DNA from 3 places in the Inquilinus sp. NPDC058860 genome. Region 2 is predicted to be linked to each of the others. Evidence: riboswitches for the same ligand, from Rfam matches in the RefSeq annotation. Region 2 holds a riboswitch; each other region holds the start of a gene.

Region 1 (5,525 bases), on a different contig from region 2:
ACTACCAGACCCTGATGCTGCCGGTCCTGCGGCACGCCGCGCTGGGCGAGACCCGCGTGCCCGATCTCGAGGATCGGATCGCCGACGAATTCGGCTTGGCCGCGGAGGAGCGGGACCAGCTTTTGCCCAGCGGCCGGCAGAAGATCCTGAGCAACCGGATCCACTGGGCGAAGTTCTACATGGGCAAGGCCGGGCTGATCGATTCGCCCCGCCGCGGCCGCTTCGTCGCCAGCGAGGCCGGGCGCGCCCTGCTCGCGCGCAATCCGGAGCGGATCGATGTAGAGCTCCTGCAGCAGTACCCGAGCTTCCGGGACTTCTATCGCGGCGGTGCAGAGGCGGGCGCTGAAGCTGGCTTGACCCCCGAAGCCTCTTTGGCGGTCTCCGAGCCGACGGCCACGACCACGCCGGAAGAGCAGATCGAGGCCGCCCATCTCGCCCTGCAGGCGGCGCTGCGCGACGAGTTGCTGCAGCGCATCCTGCAGAACAGCCGTAGTTTCTTCGAGCAGGTGATCGTCGATCTCCTGGTCGCGATGGGCTATGGCGGCTCGCATCGCAACGCCGCCACCCGGCTGGGCCGCAGCGGCGACGGTGGCATCGACGGTGAGATCAACGAGGACCGGCTGGGGCTGGACCGCATCTACGTCCAGGCCAAGCGCTATGCCGAGGGCATCACCGTCGGCCGGCCCGACGTCCAGGCCTTCGTCGGCAGCCTCGTCGGGCGCGGCGCGACCAAGGGCGTCTTCGTCACCACCTCCGGCTTCAGCCAGCAGGCGAAAGACTTCGTCCAGCACCTCTCGCAGAGGGTGATCCTGATCGACGGCCAGCGCCTCGCAGACCTGATGATCGAGCACGATGTCGGCGTCCGCGTCAGCCGGGCGATCGAGTTCAAGCGGCTGGACGAGGACTTCTTCACCGAGGACGAGTGATTCCGCCGCCCGACGGGCGAGATGAGTTTGCGCAACGTCCTATTGCCTTAGCTCGCGATCATGTTCATGATACGTTCCATGAGCATGGCGCAGACCGATCGCGACGCGACCGAGGCCCGGCCGGCCGATCCCGACCTGAACTGGACGGGATGGGCGCTGGAGAAGCTGCGCGATGTGGTCGACATCGACATCCGGTCCAAGCGGATGACGCTGCAGCAGCAGTCGGTGACGCCGGCGGGGCGGGAGGCGGCGCCGGATTTCGCGCTGATGCAGTCGCGCCTGTCCCGCTCGATACGCCTGTCGATCGCCATGGCCGAGCGGGTCCGCGGCAAACACCTGCACCGCCGGGCCGCGGCCAAGGAGTCGGGGGCGCTGGAGCGCCGCCGCCGGCGGCGGGAGCAGGCGGTGCAGGCGGTGGTCGAGGCGGTCACGGCCGCCGAGGCGGCGGACCTCGCCGGGGTCGGCGGGACCGTCGATCCCGAGGCGACCGAACGCCTGCGGGCCGACGTGTGGGAGAGGCTGACCGAGGACGAGGTCCTGGACGTCCGCATCGACACGCTGCCGCCCGACGAATTCGTGCGGGAGGTCTGCCGCTGGCTCGGCCGCCGGCTGGACCCGAGCCGGCTGCCGCAGGGCTGGGACGACGTCCTTGAGGCCGATGACGATGCCTCCGGCAGTCCGCCCGGTGCGGAACCGGAATGCATTGCCGTGACTGAGGCCGGAGACGGCTGGCCTGAACGGCCGGACACGCTCGAAGACGGCCGCCCGCCGCCTGGGCTCCCGAAGCCGGACAGCAGCTGAGCGCCGTCGCCGGGTGCCATGTCGAGCTTACGGGTGTCTGGTCGAGGACTTTCGGGCGTAGGAGAGGAGAGGGTTTCAATTTCTATTGTCATCCTCGGGCTTGACCCGAGGATCCAGGGGCCACCCGGAGCGGCCTCGACATTTCTGGATGCCCAGGTCAAGCCCGGGCATGACAGAAAGGGATGTCCGATTCCCCTCGATTGACCGGCTCTCGGCCGTGCTGATACACATCGCGGCGACGGTTCCCATCCGGGATCAAAAGGGAACACGGTGGCGCCCCCCATCAAGTGCATGGGTGGGCGGAATCCGTGGCTGCCCCCGCAACTGTCAGCGGATCGCCGAGCGTCCTCGTGGTCCCTCGAGGGCCATGCCACTGCCCGCGGCGCGGGTGGGAAGGCCGATGCGAAGCCATGATCCGCGAGCCAGGAGACCTGCCGTCGCAGCGCAATCCGTTTCCCGGGCGGGGTGGCCCGGGCAGGAGGCATCATGGCGGCATTCCGGTCCTTTTCTTCGTGCGTTCTGGCGCGTGCCCTGGCCCTGGCCGGGCTTCTGGTCCTGTCGCCGGCGGCCTGGGCCGACCCGACGCAGTATCCGCTGACCATCCGCAACTGCGGCGTCGACGTCACCTTCGACCACGCCCCGAGGCGCGCCGTGTCGATCGGGCAGAGCAGCACCGAGATCCTGCTGTCGCTCGGCCTGGCCGACCGCATCGTCGGCACCGCCGTCTGGTTCGGCCCGGTGCTGCCGGCCTATGAGGCGGCGAACGCGAAGATCCCGCGCCTGGCCGACAACGACCCCAGCTTCGAATCCGTGGTCGGGACCGAGCCGGAGCTGGTGACGGCCCAGTTCGAATGGCATGTCGGGCCGAAGGGCTCGGTCGGCACGCGCGAGCAGTTCGCCGGCCTCGGCATCCCGACCTACATCTCGCCGGCCGATTGCGTCGCGAAGGACAATTCCGGCGGCGGCGACGGCGTGCGCAGGCAGCTCTTCACCATGGACCTCGTCTATCGGGAGATCCGCGACCTGGCCCGGATCTTCGACATGTCCGACCGGGGCGAGGCGCTGGTCGCCGAGCTGCGGCAGCGTGAGGCCGCGGCCATCGCCTCGGTGGCCGGCCGGCAGGCGGGCGGCGTGCCGGTGGTGTTCTGGTTCTCCAGCAAGGAGGTCGCGGGCGAGGCGTTCGTCGCCGGCAGGAACGGCGTGCCGGCCTGGATCCTGCGGCAGCTCGGCGCCCGCAACGTCATCACCACGGAGGAGGAGTGGCCGCTGGTGAGCTGGGAGCGCATCGCCGCCGCCGACCCCGCGATCATCGTGCTGGGGCAGATGAGCCGCCGCCGCTACCCGGCCGACGACATCGCGGCGAAGCTCGGCTTCCTCGCCGGCGATCCCGTGGCCAGCCGGCTGCAGGCGGTCAGGGACAAGCATTTCGTGGTGATGGACGTGCAGGCGATGCAGCCCTCGATCCGCGCCGTCGACGGCATCGAGGCGCTGGCCCGCGGCATCAAGAGCTTCGGGCTCGGGGGATGAGGCCGCTCCTCGATGGCGGCTGGGGCGTCCGCGCCCTGCTGGCCGCGCTGTCCCTGGCGGCGCTGGTCGCGGCCATCGCGCTCGCCGTGTCGATCGGCGAGATGCGGATCCCCCTGGCCACCACGGTCCGGGTGCTGGCCAACGGGCTGCTCGGCGCCGGCTTCGCGGTCAGCCCGATCCAGGAAGGCGTGGTCTGGGACTACCGGCTCAGCCGCGCCCTGGTGGCGGCCTGCTGCGGCGCCGCGCTGGCCCTGTCCGGCGCGATCCTGCAGGCGCTGCTGCGCAACCCGCTGGCCGAGCCCTATGTCCTCGGCATCTCCGCCGGGGCGTCGACCGGCGCCGTCGCGGTGATGATCGCGGGGGTGGGCGGCGGCGCCCTCTCGCTGTCCGGCGGCGCCTTCATCGGCGCCGTCCTGGCCTTCGTCCTGGTGTCGCTGCTGGCGGCCGGGACCGGGGGCGGCACCGACCGCGTCATCCTGGCGGGCGTCGCCGGGTCGCAGCTGTTCAACGCCGTGACCTCGACCATCGTCACCACCTCGGCCAATGCCGAGCAGGCGCGCGGCGTGATGTTCTGGCTGCTCGGCAGCCTGGGCGGCGTGCGCTGGCCGGACGTCCAGGTCGCGGTCCCGGTCGCCGCGCTCGGCTTCGTCCTGTGCCTCCTGCACGCCCGCGCGCTCGACGCCTTCACCTTCGGGGCGGACGCCGCCGCCTCGCTCGGCATCGCCGTGACCCGGGTGCGGGTGGTGCTGTTCGCGGCCACCGCGGCGATGACGGCGACCATGGTCAGCATCGTCGGGTCAGTCGGCTTCGTCGGCCTCGTCATCCCCCACGCGGCGCGCTTCCTGGTCGGGCCCGGCCATGCCCGGCTGCTGCCCGCCTCGGCGATGATCGGCGCCGTCTTCATGGTGCTGGCCGACATCGTCTCGCGCATCATCATCCCGCAGCAGGTCCTGCCGATCGGCGTGGTCACCGCCCTGTTCGGCGCGCCGGCTTTCGCGCTGCTGCTCTATCGGGCGAGGCGGGCGGCATGACCATCGCGACGCAGGACGTGCGCTGGGCCGCCGGCGGCCGGATGATCGTCGACGGCGTCACGCTGGAGGCGGCGCCCGGCCGGATGCTGGGCCTGCTGGGTCCGAACGGCGCCGGCAAGTCGACCCTGCTGCGCCTGATCTGCCGCCTGCGGCGTGTGGAGAGCGGCGTGATCACCTTGGGCGGCGCCGATATCGCCGGCCTGCCGCGCGCGGCCATCGCCCGCCGCGTCGCCCTGGTCGAGCAGCAGGCGGCGACCGAGGCCCAGGTGACGGTGCTCGACATCGTCCGGCTCGGCCGCACGCCGCATCGCGGCCCCCTTTCGGCCTGGACCGGGCAGGACGACGCGGCGGTGGAGGAGGCGCTGCGCCGGGTCGGGCTCGCGGACAAGCGCGGCCAGCCCTGGCACACCTTGTCGGGCGGGGAGCGGCAGCGGGTGCAGATCGCCCGCGCCCTGGCCCAGACGCCGACCGAGCTCTTGCTGGACGAGCCGACCAACCATCTCGACGTGCAGCACCAGCTCGAGATCCTGGCGCTGGTCGGGCGGCTGCCGGCGACCAGCATCGTCGCGTTGCACGACCTCAACCTGGCCGCCATGTTCTGCGACGCCGTGGCGCTGCTGCGGGAGGGACGGGTGGTCTGCGCCGGCGCGCCGGAGGAGATCCTGACCGAGGCGCGGATCCGCGAGGTGTTCGGGGTGCGGGCCCATGTCGAACGGTCGCCGCATCACGGCCGGCCGCATATCCATTACCTGCCGGGCTGAAACCGGCTTCAGGCTTGACATCCGGCCCAGAATGGCGTTCTTCACCGCTTCCATTCCTGGGAACGCGGGTCCGGCGCATGAGCCGGCGCCCCGCCCTGCCTTTGGCGGGGCCTACCGGGACAACATGAGAGAGGATCGAGCGCGTGAGCAAGCGCCTGAATTCGAAGCACAAGATCGACCGCCGCCTCGGCGTCAACCTCTGGGGCCGTCCGAAGAGCCCGCTGAACAACCGCGAATACGGCCCGGGCCAGCACGGCCAGCGGCGCAAGAAGCCGACCGATTTCGGCACGCAGCTGATGTCCAAGCAGAAGCTGAAGGGCTACTACGGCAACATCGGCGAGAAGCAGTTCCGCCGCCTGTTCGAGGAGGCCGTGCGCCGCAAGGGCGACACCGGCGAGAACCTGATCGGTCTCTTGGAGCGCCGCCTGGACACCGTCGTGTACCGGATGAAGTTCGTCCCGACCGTGTTCGCCGCCCGC
Region 2 (5,525 bases):
CCTGGGGAAGCATGACCATGCCGGCGCCGCCTCCGAACGGGGCGTCGTCGACCGAGCGGTGCTTATCGCGCGCAAAGCCGCGAATGTCCACCGATTCCAGCATCCAGTCGCCGCGCGCCAGCGCCCGTCCGGCCAGGGACTGGCCGAGCGGGCCCGGGAACATCTCCGGGAACAGCGTCAGGATGCGGGCGGTCCAGGCCATGTCAGGCCTCGTCCTGCGCGCCGTCGGGCGGCCGCTCCGCCGGCTCCAGCAAGCCGGCCGGCGGATCGATCACGACGCGGCGTCCGGCGATGTCGACCACCGGAACCGCGGCCCGGGTGAAGGGCACCATCACGGCGCTGCCCTCGACCCGAGCGATCTCCAGCATCTCGCCGGCGCCGAAGTCGAACACCGCGCGCACCGTGCCGAAGACCGATCCGTCCGCCAGCACCGCCGGCAGGCCGATCAGGTCGGCATGGTAGAACTCGTCCTCCTCGGTCTCCGGCAGCGCGGCGCGGTCGACATAGAGGCGCAGGCCGCGCAGCGCGTCGGCCGCGTCGCGGTCGGCGACGCCCTCGACCTTCACGATCCACTGGTCCTTGGCCCAGGACAGCAGCTGCAGGGCGAAGCGCCGCGCCCCGGCCTCGTCCGAGACCGGGCCATAGGCGGTCAGGTCCTCCGGGGCGGCGGTGAAGGGTTTGACCTTCACCAGGCCGCGGACGCCGTGCGCCCCGGTGATCTGGCCGACGCAGACCTTGGAGGATGGAGCCATGGGGAAGAATCCGGCCGGCGCCCCTCACCCCGTGCGGGGCAAGGGCGCCCGGTCGGATCAGGCCTCGGCCGGAGCCTCGGCGGCCTTGGCGGCGGCCTCGGCCGCAGCCTTGGCGCGCTCCTGGGCCTTCGCCTTCGGCGCCGACTTCTTCGGCGTCTCGGGATAGGTCGGCATCGGCGCCAGCTCGGCCTGGCCGAGGAACTTGGCGACGCGATCCGTCGGCTGCGCGCCGACCGACAGCCAATGCTTGATGCGCTCGGCCTTCAGCACCAGGCGCTCCGGATGATCCTTCTCCAGCATCGGGTTGTAGGTGCCGACCTTCTCGATGAAGCGGCCGTCGCGCGGGCTGCGCGTGTCGGCGATCACAATCGAGTAGAACGGGCGCTTCTTGGCGCCGCCGCGGGTCAGGCGGATCTTGACGGACATTGCGGTACTCTCCTCAGGGTCAACTTGCTGTGTTGGGGAAGCTCAGGCGGCGTCGTGACAGACGATCTCGACGTGGTGGCCGTCGGGGTCGATCACATAGGCGCCGTAGTAGTTCGGGTGGTAATGCGGCCGCAGGCCCGGCGCACCGTTGTCGCGGCCGCCGGCGGCCAGCGCCGCCGCGTGGACGGCATCGACCGCCGCGCGGTCCGAGGCCCGGAAAGCCAGGTGCAGGCCAGGCATCGGGGTGGGGCGGTCCTCCCCCGGCTTGGCGATCCAGAAATGCCCGTTCCGGGCCGGCAACGGCTCGCCGTAGCCCACGGCGTCGTCGAAATCCCGGATGCGTCCGTAGCCGAGCGGCGCCAGAGCAGCGTCGTAGAAGGCGCGGCTGCGCGCCAGGTCGGCGACGCCGATGGAGACGTGATCGAACATCATGGTCATGACGATCCCCTCCTCACATCTTGAAGCCGGGCGGCAGCATGCCGGGCGGCAGCTTGGGCATGCCGCGCATCATCCCGGCCTTCCCCAGCTTCTTCATCCGCTTCATCATGTCGGCCATCTGCTGGTGCTGCTTCAGCAGCTTGTTCACGTCCTGCACCGAGGTGCCGGAGCCGGCGGCGATCCGCACCTTGCGCTTGGCGTGGATGATCTTGGGGTTCCGGCGCTCGATCGGCGTCATCGAGGAGATGATCGCCTCCTGCCGCTTGATCATCTTGTCGTCCATGCCGGCGGTCTTCATCTGGTCCTTGATCTTGCCGACGCCGGGCAGCATGCCCATCAGCCCCTGCAAGCCGCCCATCTTGCGCATCTGGCGCAGCTGCGAGGCCAGATCCTCGAGGTCGAACTCGCCCTTCTGGATCTTGGCCGCGAGCTTCTCGGCATCCGCCTTCTCGATCGTCTGCGCCGCGCGCTCGACCAGGCTGACGACGTCGCCCATGCCGAGGATGCGGTTGGCGATGCGGTCGGGATGGAACAGCTCCAGCGCGTCCATCTTCTCGCCCACGCCGATCAGCTTGATCGGCTGGCCGGTGACGGCGCGCATCGACAGGGCGGCGCCGCCGCGGCTGTCGCCGTCGACCCGGGTCAGGACGATGCCGGTGACGCCGACCCGCTCGTGGAAGGTGCGGGCGACGTTGACCGCGTCCTGGCCGGTCATGGCGTCGGCCACCAGCAGGGTCTCGGTCGGCTTCGTGGCGTCGCGGATCGCCACCACCTCGGCCATCAGCTCCTCGTCGATGGCGAGGCGGCCGGCGGTGTCGAGCAGGACGACGTCGAAGCCCTCGAGGCGGCCGCGCTCCATGGCGCGGCGGGCGATGGCCAGCGGCTCCTGCCCCGGGACGATAGGCAGGGTGGTGACGCCGATCTGCTCGCCCAGGATCTTCAGCTGCTCCTGCGCGGCCGGGCGCCGCGTGTCGAGCGACGCCATCAGGACCTTGCGGTTGTCGCGGTCCTTCAGGCGCAGGGCGAGCTTGCCGGTGGTGGTGGTCTTGCCCGAACCCTGCAGGCCGACCATCAGCACCGGCACCGGCGGCACGGCGATCAGGTTGATCGGGGTCGCGGCGTTGAGGTCCGGCGCCTCGCCGGGCGTGCCGCCCAGCATCTCGATCAGGCAGTCATGGACGATCTTGATGACCTGCTGGCCGGGGGTGACCGAGCGCAGCACCTCCGCCCCGACCGCGCGCTCGCGCGCCTTGTCGACGAAGTCCTTGACCACCGGCAGGGCGACATCGGCCTCGAGCAGCGCCACGCGCACCTCGCGCAGGGCGGCGCCGACATCGGCCTCCGTCAGCGCGCCGCGCTTGCGAAGCCGGTCGAAGATGTCGCCGAGACGGCCGCTCAGACCTTCGAACATGATCGCCCTTCGAATTCGCCCAACCCGAAACCGGGGACCCCAAACAGAAAAGCGCCAGTGCGCGACACTCGCGGACTGGCGGCACCCCATGGGGTCTCGCTGCGGGCCGATCCCGCAACGGTCGGTCTTCTAGGCGGATGGAGCCGCGGAGTCAATGCGGCGGAACGGCTACCCCGCCCCGCCGTCGCGGCGCAGCACCAGGATGAAGCCGTCCTCGCCCGGCAGGCCGCGGCCGGCCTCGGAGGGGACGGCGCCCTCGGCGGTCGACGGCGGCGGCTCGCTGCGGTCGAGGAACGCCTCCATGGAGGCGACCGGCCAGCGCCAGATCGTCTTGTTCTCCGGCGCCGCGCCGATGCCGGCATACAGCCGGTGGGCATCGGCATTGTCGGACGCCATCTCCCACCGCACCCGCATCGCCTGGGATACGGCGATATCGGCCAGGGCCCGCATCAGCTGCCGGCCGATGCCGCGGCCGCGCGCCCGCTCGCGGACATAGACGTCGTCGACCCGGATGAAGTCGCCCCCGGTCCAGACCGAATAGTCGATGATGTAGCTGACGTAGCCGACCACGCCGCTGCCGTCTTCGGCGATCAGGCCGCGGAAGCGCGGCGGCACCTCGGCCAGCGCCTCGTCGAGATCGGCGCGCTGCGCCGTCATCGCCGCCGGGTCGCCGGTGAACGCCGCCAGCTCGCGCAGCATGTCGAGCAGCATCGGCACATCCGCGGCCACCATCGGCCGCACGGTCAGATCGGACACCACAGCGTCTCCCGCCTTCGGCAGGGGGTCGCGGGAGGGAGCCGGCCGGACTCGCTGCCGCCCGACGCGCCGCCCGGGGACACCCCGCCCCGTCACACGCACAAATCCGACGGCAGGTCTCCTGGCTCGCGGGTCGCCGCCGCACGCCCCCTTCCCGGAATCAGCCGGTGGCTTCGGGCGCGGGCTCGCCGCCTACAGTTGCGGGGGCAGCGCCGGCCTTGCCCGCCATTCACTCGCTGAACGAAGGCGCACCGGCTTCCCTTTTCACCCCGGTCTCCCGGGGCACCGTCGGCCGCCATGCTAGCGGCCGGCCCTCGCCCTGTCGATCACGCAGGGCTCGGCCCTCGCACCGAGGGGCCGGTTGATGCCATATGAGAAGAGAGACCTTGGGAGCGGGCGATGGACGGGCTGCCGTTCTGGAAGATGCACGGGCTGGGCAACGACTTCGTGGTGCTGGACGCGCGCGAGCGGCCGATCACGATCCATCCTGACCAAGCGCGGCGCATCGCCGACCGGCACCGCGGCGTCGGCTTCGACCAGCTGCTGGTGATCGAGCCGACCGAGACCGCGGGCGCCGACGTGTTCATGCGCATCCTCAATGCCGACGGCACCGAATCGGGCGCCTGTGGCAACGGCACGCGCTGCGTCGCCGCGCTCGTGATGGCCGACACCGGTGCCGACAGGGCCGTGATCGAGACCCGCGGCGGCCTGCTGGAATGCCGCGGCGCCCCCCAGGGCGGCGTCACCGTCGACATGGGCCCGGCCCGGCTGGGCTGGCAGGAGATCCCGCTGGTGCATGAGGCCGACACGCTGCATCTGCCGGTGTCCTCCGGCGCGCTGTCGGACGGGGTCGGGGTGTCGATGGGCAACCCGCACGCCGTGTTCTTCGTGCCGGATGCCGAGAAGGTGCAGATCGACGGCGTCGGCCCGGTGCTGGAGCACGACCCGCTGTTCCCGGAGCGCGCCAATATCGGCGTGGTCCAGATGCTGGCCCGCGACCGGCTGCGCTATCGGGTGTGGGAGCGCGGCGTCGGCGTCACCCAGGCCTGCGGCAGCGGCGCCTGCGCCGCCGCCGTGGCCGCCGTGCGCCGCGGCCTGGCCGAGCGCACCGCCTGGGTCGAGCTGGACGGCGGCACGCTGCTGATCGAGTGGCGCGAGAGCGACGGCCATGTGCTGATGACCGGCCCGGCCGAGACCAGCTTCGCCGGCATCCTGTCGCGCGGCCTGCTGGACGGGCAAGCCGCGTAGGTTGGGTTCGCGACCGCGAACCCAACAGGGACCGAGCAAACGGCGGGATGTTGGGTTCGCCCCGGCGAACCCAACCTACGGCAGCGAACGGGCGGCGAGGCAGGCCCGGCACCCCCACCACAGGGCATAGATCAGGCCGAGCAGCAGCAGACGCAGCCAGTACGCCAGGGCGAAGACGAAGCCGATCGCACCGAACAGGACGGTGGCGGTCAGGTCGGCCAGCCGCCGCGACCAGCGGATGGTCGCCTTCACCGTGGTCAGCGCGCCTCGCTTCAGCACCTTGAACACGGCCAGGGTGCGGTCGCCCATCACCGCCGACACCTCGTCCACGCGCCGCAACTCCGGCACGTCGTCGACATAGCGCAGCAGCTCGACCGACTGCGCCGGGCCGACCCGGTCGGCGATCCGGCCGGCGGCGCCGACGGCCTCGTCCAGCCCGTCCAGGCGGTCGCGGCGGATCGCGGCGGCGAAGACGGCGCCGGGCCGCATCACCG
Region 3 (5,525 bases), on a different contig from region 2:
GACGCGCTGCGCATCAACGGGCGCGACGTCCGAGCCCGGGTGATCGGCGAGGGCGCCAATCTCGGTGTCACCCAGTTCGGCCGCATCGAATATGCCCGCATCGGCGCCGGCGGTTCGGGCGGCAAGCTGAACACCGACTTCATCGACAACTCGGCCGGCGTCGACACCTCGGACCACGAGGTCAACATCAAGATCCTGCTGGGCGCCGTGGTCCAGGCCGGCGACCTGACGCTGAAGCAGCGCAACACGGTGCTGGAGAGCATGACCGAGGAGGTCGGCCAGCTGGTCCTGCGCGACAACTACCTGCAGAGCCAGGCGCTGTCGCTCGCGGTCGGCGAGGGCTTCGAGGTGCTGGACCAGCAGGCCCGCTTCATGCGCGGGCTGGAGAAGGCCGGCAGGCTCGACCGCGTGATCGAGATGCTGCCGACCGACGAGGAGCTGACCCAGCGCTCCGGCAACCGCGAAGGGCTGACCCGGCCGGAACAGGCGGTGATCCTGGCCTATGCCAAGATCAACATCTACGACGCCCTCCTGGCCAGCGACCTGCCGGACGACCCGGCCCTGGTCGACGACTTGGCGCTGTACTTCCCGACGGCGCTGCGCGAGCGCTTCAGGGACGCCATCGCGCAGCACCGGCTGCGGCGCGAGATCGTGGCCACCCACGTCACCAACAGCATGGTGAACCGGGTCGGCGCCACCTTCGTCTCCGAGCTGGCGGACAAGACCGGCATGGGCGTGGCCGACATCGCCCGCGCCTATCTGATCGTCCGCGACGGCTTCAGCCTGCGCGACATCTGGGCGGCGGTCGAGGCGCTGGACAACAAGGCCCAGGCCCAGGCGCAGATCCGCGCCATGCTGGCGACGCGGCGGCTGATCGAGCGCAGCGTCGCCTGGATCCTGCGCCAGCAGGGCCGCGGCCTGGACATCAGCCAGGACGTGGCGCATCTCAAGCCCGGCCTGGCCGAGCTGGAGAGCCAGCTGGACGCCGCGATCTTCGACGACGCCCGCACCGTGATCGACACCCGCGCCCGGGGCTTCGTCGAGGCGGGCTTCCCGGAGGATCTGGCCCGCCGCGTCGCCCGGCTGAACCTGTGGGCGGCGGGGCTGGACATCATCCGCATCGCCGACCAGGCCGGGCGCGGCGTCAGCGAGGTGGCGTCGGTCTATTTCGAGGCCGGCCGCCGGCTGGGCCTGGCCTGGCTGCGCGACGGCGCCAGCCGGATGCCGGCCAGCAACCACTGGCAGAAGCAGGCGGTGGGGGCGATCGTCGACGACCTGTACACGCTGCAGGCCGACCTGGCGGTCCGTGCCCTGCAGGACGCGCCGGCGGGCGCGGCCGGGGCCGATGTGGTGGAGGCCTGGGTCGGCCACCGCCGCGCCCCGGTGGACCGGATCGATCAGCTGGTGTCGGAGCTGAAGGCGCTGGACCAGGTCGACCTGTCGATGCTGGCTGTCGCCAACCGCAATTTGCGCGGTTTGGCGACGGGGTGAGGGACGGTCGGAGGTAGGTTGGGTTCGCCAACGCGAACCCAACCTACTCGGTTTCCCGCAGCAGCTTCTGCAGCGGGGCGGCCTGGCGCAGGATCGGCGACTTGATGACGATGTAGCTGAAGTACTTCTCGATGCCGAGGCGGCGGTCCAGCAGCGCCTCCATCACCTGCTGGTAATGGGCGATGCTGCGGGCCAGGAAACGCAGCAGGTAGTCGTAGCCGCCGCTGACCATGTGGCACTCCAGCAGCTCCTCCACCGTGGCGAGGCCGGCCTCGAAGCGGATGAAGTCCTCGCGCCGGTGGTCGCTCAGCGTCACCTCGGTGAACACCGTCACGCTCTCGGTCAGCTTCGACAGGGCGATGCGGGCGCCGTAGCCGGTGATGTAGCCGGCCGCCTCCAGCCGTTTCACCCGCTGCAGGCAGGGGCTGGGCGACAGGCCGACCGCCTCCGCCAAAGCGGCGTTGGTGATCCGCCCGTCGGCCTGCAGCCGGGCCAGGATGGCGATGTCGATCCGGTCCAGCTTCGGCGCGCCCGCCATCCCTTCCTCGTCCTGTCTACCGCGGGATTACCCGCGCAGTGCTTTCTGGTGAGCTTTTGCCAGTTCCGCCATGCTGGTGAAGCGGAAATCGACCTTGGGCTCGGTCGCCGGCTTCATGGTGGCGCCGAAGCCGCCCTCGGCGTGGCGGCGGTGGATCCAGCAGGTGGCCAGACCCGCCGCCGTCGCCGGCTCGTGGTCGTGGAACAGGCTTTCCGCCGTGTGCAGCACCTCGCCCGGGGCGATGCCCATGCCGGCCAGCTTCTCCAGCATGTAGTCGAAGTTGCGCGACGCCGGCTTGTAGCTGCCGATGTCCTCGGCGGTGAAGACGGCGTCGAACTCGACCTGCAGCCGGACGTTGCTGAGGGCGAAGCTGGCATTGTCGACATTCGAGAGGATGGCCAGCTTGTAGTACTTCTTCAGGTACTGCAGCGCGCCGGCGGTGTCGGCGAAGGCCGGCCAGTCCTTGATCGACCGGCCATAGGCCAGTGCCTCCTCCCAGCTCGCCGCCACGCCCCATTCTTCGGCCAGGCGCTTGTAGACGATCGCCAGCAGCTCGCTGTAGCGCCGCGCCGGGGTCCAGCGCTGCTGCGCCGATTCATGGCGGGCATGGGCCTCCAGGATCCGGTCGCGGCTCAGCGGCGCCTTCACGCGGGCGGTCAGCGGCGCCAGCGCGTTGACTATGCCGGTCTCCCAGTCGATCAGCGTGCCGTAGCAGTCGAAGGTCAGGATCTTGAAGTCGGTCAGCGTCATGGTGCGTCCTCCGGTTCCGGTTTTCCGATTGTCCGCCGGCGGTGCCGGCAGGGGCTGCGCATTCGTGCCCGGCGGCGGCAGGCGCTGGCGCAGCGCGGCCGTCCCGCAGCAGAAAATGCCGTGTCGCAGCCGCGTCATGGCGTGTCGGCTCTGGAGCGTGCGGGGCCGCGGAGTCGCGCCATGATCCCTGCCAAGAGGTGCCGGCCGATGCCGCCGATCCAAGAAGCGGCAGGCCGGAGAATTGGGAAGCCGGTGAGACTCCGGCGCTGCCCCCGCAACGGTGACGGCGGTGAAGGTGCGGCAGGGGCCACTGGAGCGATCCGGGAAGGCGCCGCACCGGGCCAGGAAGCCCGCCGGAGTCCGGAAACCAGCCTCGACGGAGTTTTGTTCGGTGATCGCGGTGGGCGGTCGGCGGGCATGTTCGCGAGGGGCCGGTCCGGTCGCCGAGCGCGCGTACCCGGATGCCACATCTGCGACCGTGCCCAGAGGAGAGGATCGGGTATGGAAGCGCGTTCGGCCATGTTGATGGATCTGCTCTCCCGCGCGCCGGGCTTCAGCCTGAAGCGGGATTTCTACACCAGCCCCGCCTATCACGCGCTGGACCTGGAGCACATCTTCTATAAGGAGTGGCTGTTCATCGGCCATGCCTGCGAGGTGACGCGGCCGGGCGATTTCCTGACCGTGCAGATCGGCGAGTATCCGGTGATCGTGGTGCGCGGCCGCGACCGCGCCATCCGCGCCTTCCACAACGTCTGCCGCCACCGCGGCTCGCGCCTGTGCACCGACGAGCGCGGCTCGCGCCCGCGCCTGGTCTGCCCCTACCACCAGTGGACCTACGACCTCGAAGGCAAGCTGATCTTCGCCCGCGACATGATGGACGCGATCGACCCGGCCCAGTTCGGGCTGAAGCCGATGGCCTGCCACGAGGTCGCCGGCTGGATCTTCATCTCGCTGGCGGAGGAGCCGCGCGACTTCGAGCCGCTGCGCCGCATGATCGAGCCCTATATGGCGCCCCACCTCCTGTCCGAGGCCAAGGTCGCCCACAGCTCGACCATCATCGAGCGCGGCAACTGGAAGCTGGTGATGGAGAACAACCGCGAATGCTACCACTGCTCCGGCAACCATCCGGAGCTGTGCCGCGTCTTCTCCGACCAGCCGACCCTGACCAGCGGCCAGAAGGGGATGGAGGAGGCTCCGGAGATCCTCGCGCACTGGCAGAGCTGCGAGGCGATCGGCCTGCCCAGCCGCTACCAGATCTCGGACGACATGCAGTACCGGGTGATGCGGGTGCCGTTCATCAACGACGCCCATTCGATGACCATGAGCGGCCAGCCCGCGGTGAGCCGCCTGCTGGCCGAGTTCCCGACCACCAAGCTCGGCTCGATGCTGCTGTACCACTATCCGAACAGCTGGAACCACCTGCTGGCCGACCACGCGCTGAGCTTCCGCATCCTGCCGATCAGCCCGACCGAGACCGAGGTCACCACCAAATGGCTGGTGCACAAGGATGCGGTCGAGGGGGTGGACTACGACCTGCAGGCGCTGACCGAGGTGTGGACCGCGACCAATGACGAGGACCGCCGCATCGTCGAGGAGAACCAGCGCGGCATCCTGTCCCCGGCCTATGAGCCCGGGCCCTATTCGCGGATGCATGAGGGCGCGGTGATCCAGTTCGTCGACTGGTACGCCGACACCCTCACCCACCGGCTCGGCGGCGGCACCGGCGCCACCTCGATCCGCGACGTGGCGTAGGGCCGGCGGAACATGCCCGGCCCCCTGACCGCGACGCCGAAGCTGTGGAACGCGAAGACGGCCCGGCTGCGCTGCATCGGCATCCGCGAGGAGGCGCCGGACGTCCGCACCTTCCGCTTCGAGGCGGAGGACGGCAGCTGGTTCTCCTACCGCCCCGGCCAGTTCGTGACGCTGGAGCTGCCGGCAGGGCCGGAGCCGGTGCTGCGCACCTACACCCTGGCCTCCACCCCGTCGCGGCCGCACCACGCCAAGATCACCGCCAAGGTGCAGGAAGGCAGCGTCGCCACCCGCTGGCTGTTCGACAGGCTCAAGGTCGGCGACGCGCTGACGGCGCACGGGCCTACCGGCCGCTTCTCGCTGCTCGACCACCCGGCCGAGCGCTACCTGTTCCTGTCGGCCGGCAGCGGCGCCACGCCGATGATGTCGATGGCGCGCTGGCTGTTCGACACCGCGCCGCAGACCGATGTGGTCTACGTCCATTTCGCCCGGCGGCCGCAGGACCTGCTGTTCCGGTCGGAGCTGGGCTACATGGCCGAGGCGGCGTCCGGCCTGCGGCTGCGCTTCGTCGTCACCGGCGCGCCGGCGGGTGAGGGCTGGGCCAGCGGCCGGCTGGATCGGGCGCTGCTGTCCGCGCTGTGCCCGGACGCGGCTGGGCGGACGGTGTTCTGCTGCGGCCCGGACCGGTTCATGGACGCGGCGCGGCGGCTGGCCGGCGACCTCGGCGTGCCGGCGGCGCGCTGGCATGAGGAGAGCTTCGGCGCCACCCCGGCGCCGGTGCCGGTCGCGGCCCCGATCGCGCCGCCGGCCGAGGCGGCGGGGGAGGGGATGCAGGTGGCCTTCACCCGCTCCGGCCGCAAGGCGGCGGTGCTGCCGGGCCAGACCGTGCTGGAGGCGGCGGAAGGCTGCGGCCTGCGCATCCCGACCGCCTGCCGCCAGGGCCTCTGCGGCACCTGCCTGGTGCGCAAGCTGAAGGGCGAGGTGCGGATGGAGCACA

Evidence for each region. Region 2 has a riboswitch for cobalamin ahead of ACFW16_RS13305 (GNAT family N-acetyltransferase). Riboswitches for the same ligand answer to the same signal wherever they lie in the genome.
Region 1: it holds a riboswitch for cobalamin, as region 2 does, so the genes downstream of both, ACFW16_RS20735 (ABC transporter substrate-binding protein) here and ACFW16_RS13305 (GNAT family N-acetyltransferase) in region 2, are expected to answer to the same signal.
Region 3: it holds a riboswitch for cobalamin, as region 2 does, so the genes downstream of both, ACFW16_RS04085 (aromatic ring-hydroxylating dioxygenase subunit alpha) here and ACFW16_RS13305 (GNAT family N-acetyltransferase) in region 2, are expected to answer to the same signal.

What each region holds. Positions count from the first base shown of each region.
Region 1 is NZ_JBHYMS010000031.1:7,077-12,601, reverse strand. Features, by position in the region: gene ACFW16_RS20745 (restriction endonuclease) at 1-926, shown strand, start outside; gene ACFW16_RS20740 (hypothetical protein) at 1,005-1,727, shown strand; cobalamin riboswitch at 1,950-2,181, shown strand; gene ACFW16_RS20735 (ABC transporter substrate-binding protein) at 2,214-3,254, shown strand; gene ACFW16_RS20730 (FecCD family ABC transporter permease) at 3,251-4,285, shown strand; gene ACFW16_RS20725 (ABC transporter ATP-binding protein) at 4,282-5,046, shown strand; gene rpsD (30S ribosomal protein S4) at 5,190-5,525, shown strand, end outside.
Region 2 is NZ_JBHYMS010000016.1:7,339-12,863, forward strand. Features, by position in the region: gene trmD (tRNA (guanosine(37)-N1)-methyltransferase TrmD) at 1-202, opposite strand, end outside; gene rimM (ribosome maturation factor RimM) at 204-752, opposite strand; gene rpsP (30S ribosomal protein S16) at 810-1,178, opposite strand; gene ACFW16_RS13295 (VOC family protein) at 1,221-1,616, opposite strand; gene ffh (signal recognition particle protein) at 1,630-3,027, opposite strand; gene ACFW16_RS13305 (GNAT family N-acetyltransferase) at 3,196-3,783, opposite strand; cobalamin riboswitch at 3,877-4,088, opposite strand; gene dapF (diaminopimelate epimerase) at 4,183-5,031, shown strand; gene ACFW16_RS13315 (hypothetical protein) at 5,107-5,525, opposite strand, start outside.
Region 3 is NZ_JBHYMS010000004.1:54,107-59,631, forward strand. Features, by position in the region: gene ACFW16_RS04070 (NAD-glutamate dehydrogenase) at 1-1,491, shown strand, start outside; gene ACFW16_RS04075 (Lrp/AsnC family transcriptional regulator) at 1,535-2,029, opposite strand; gene ACFW16_RS04080 (haloacid dehalogenase type II) at 2,057-2,779, opposite strand; cobalamin riboswitch at 2,958-3,170, shown strand; gene ACFW16_RS04085 (aromatic ring-hydroxylating dioxygenase subunit alpha) at 3,305-4,531, shown strand; gene ACFW16_RS04090 (2Fe-2S iron-sulfur cluster-binding protein) at 4,544-5,525, shown strand, end outside.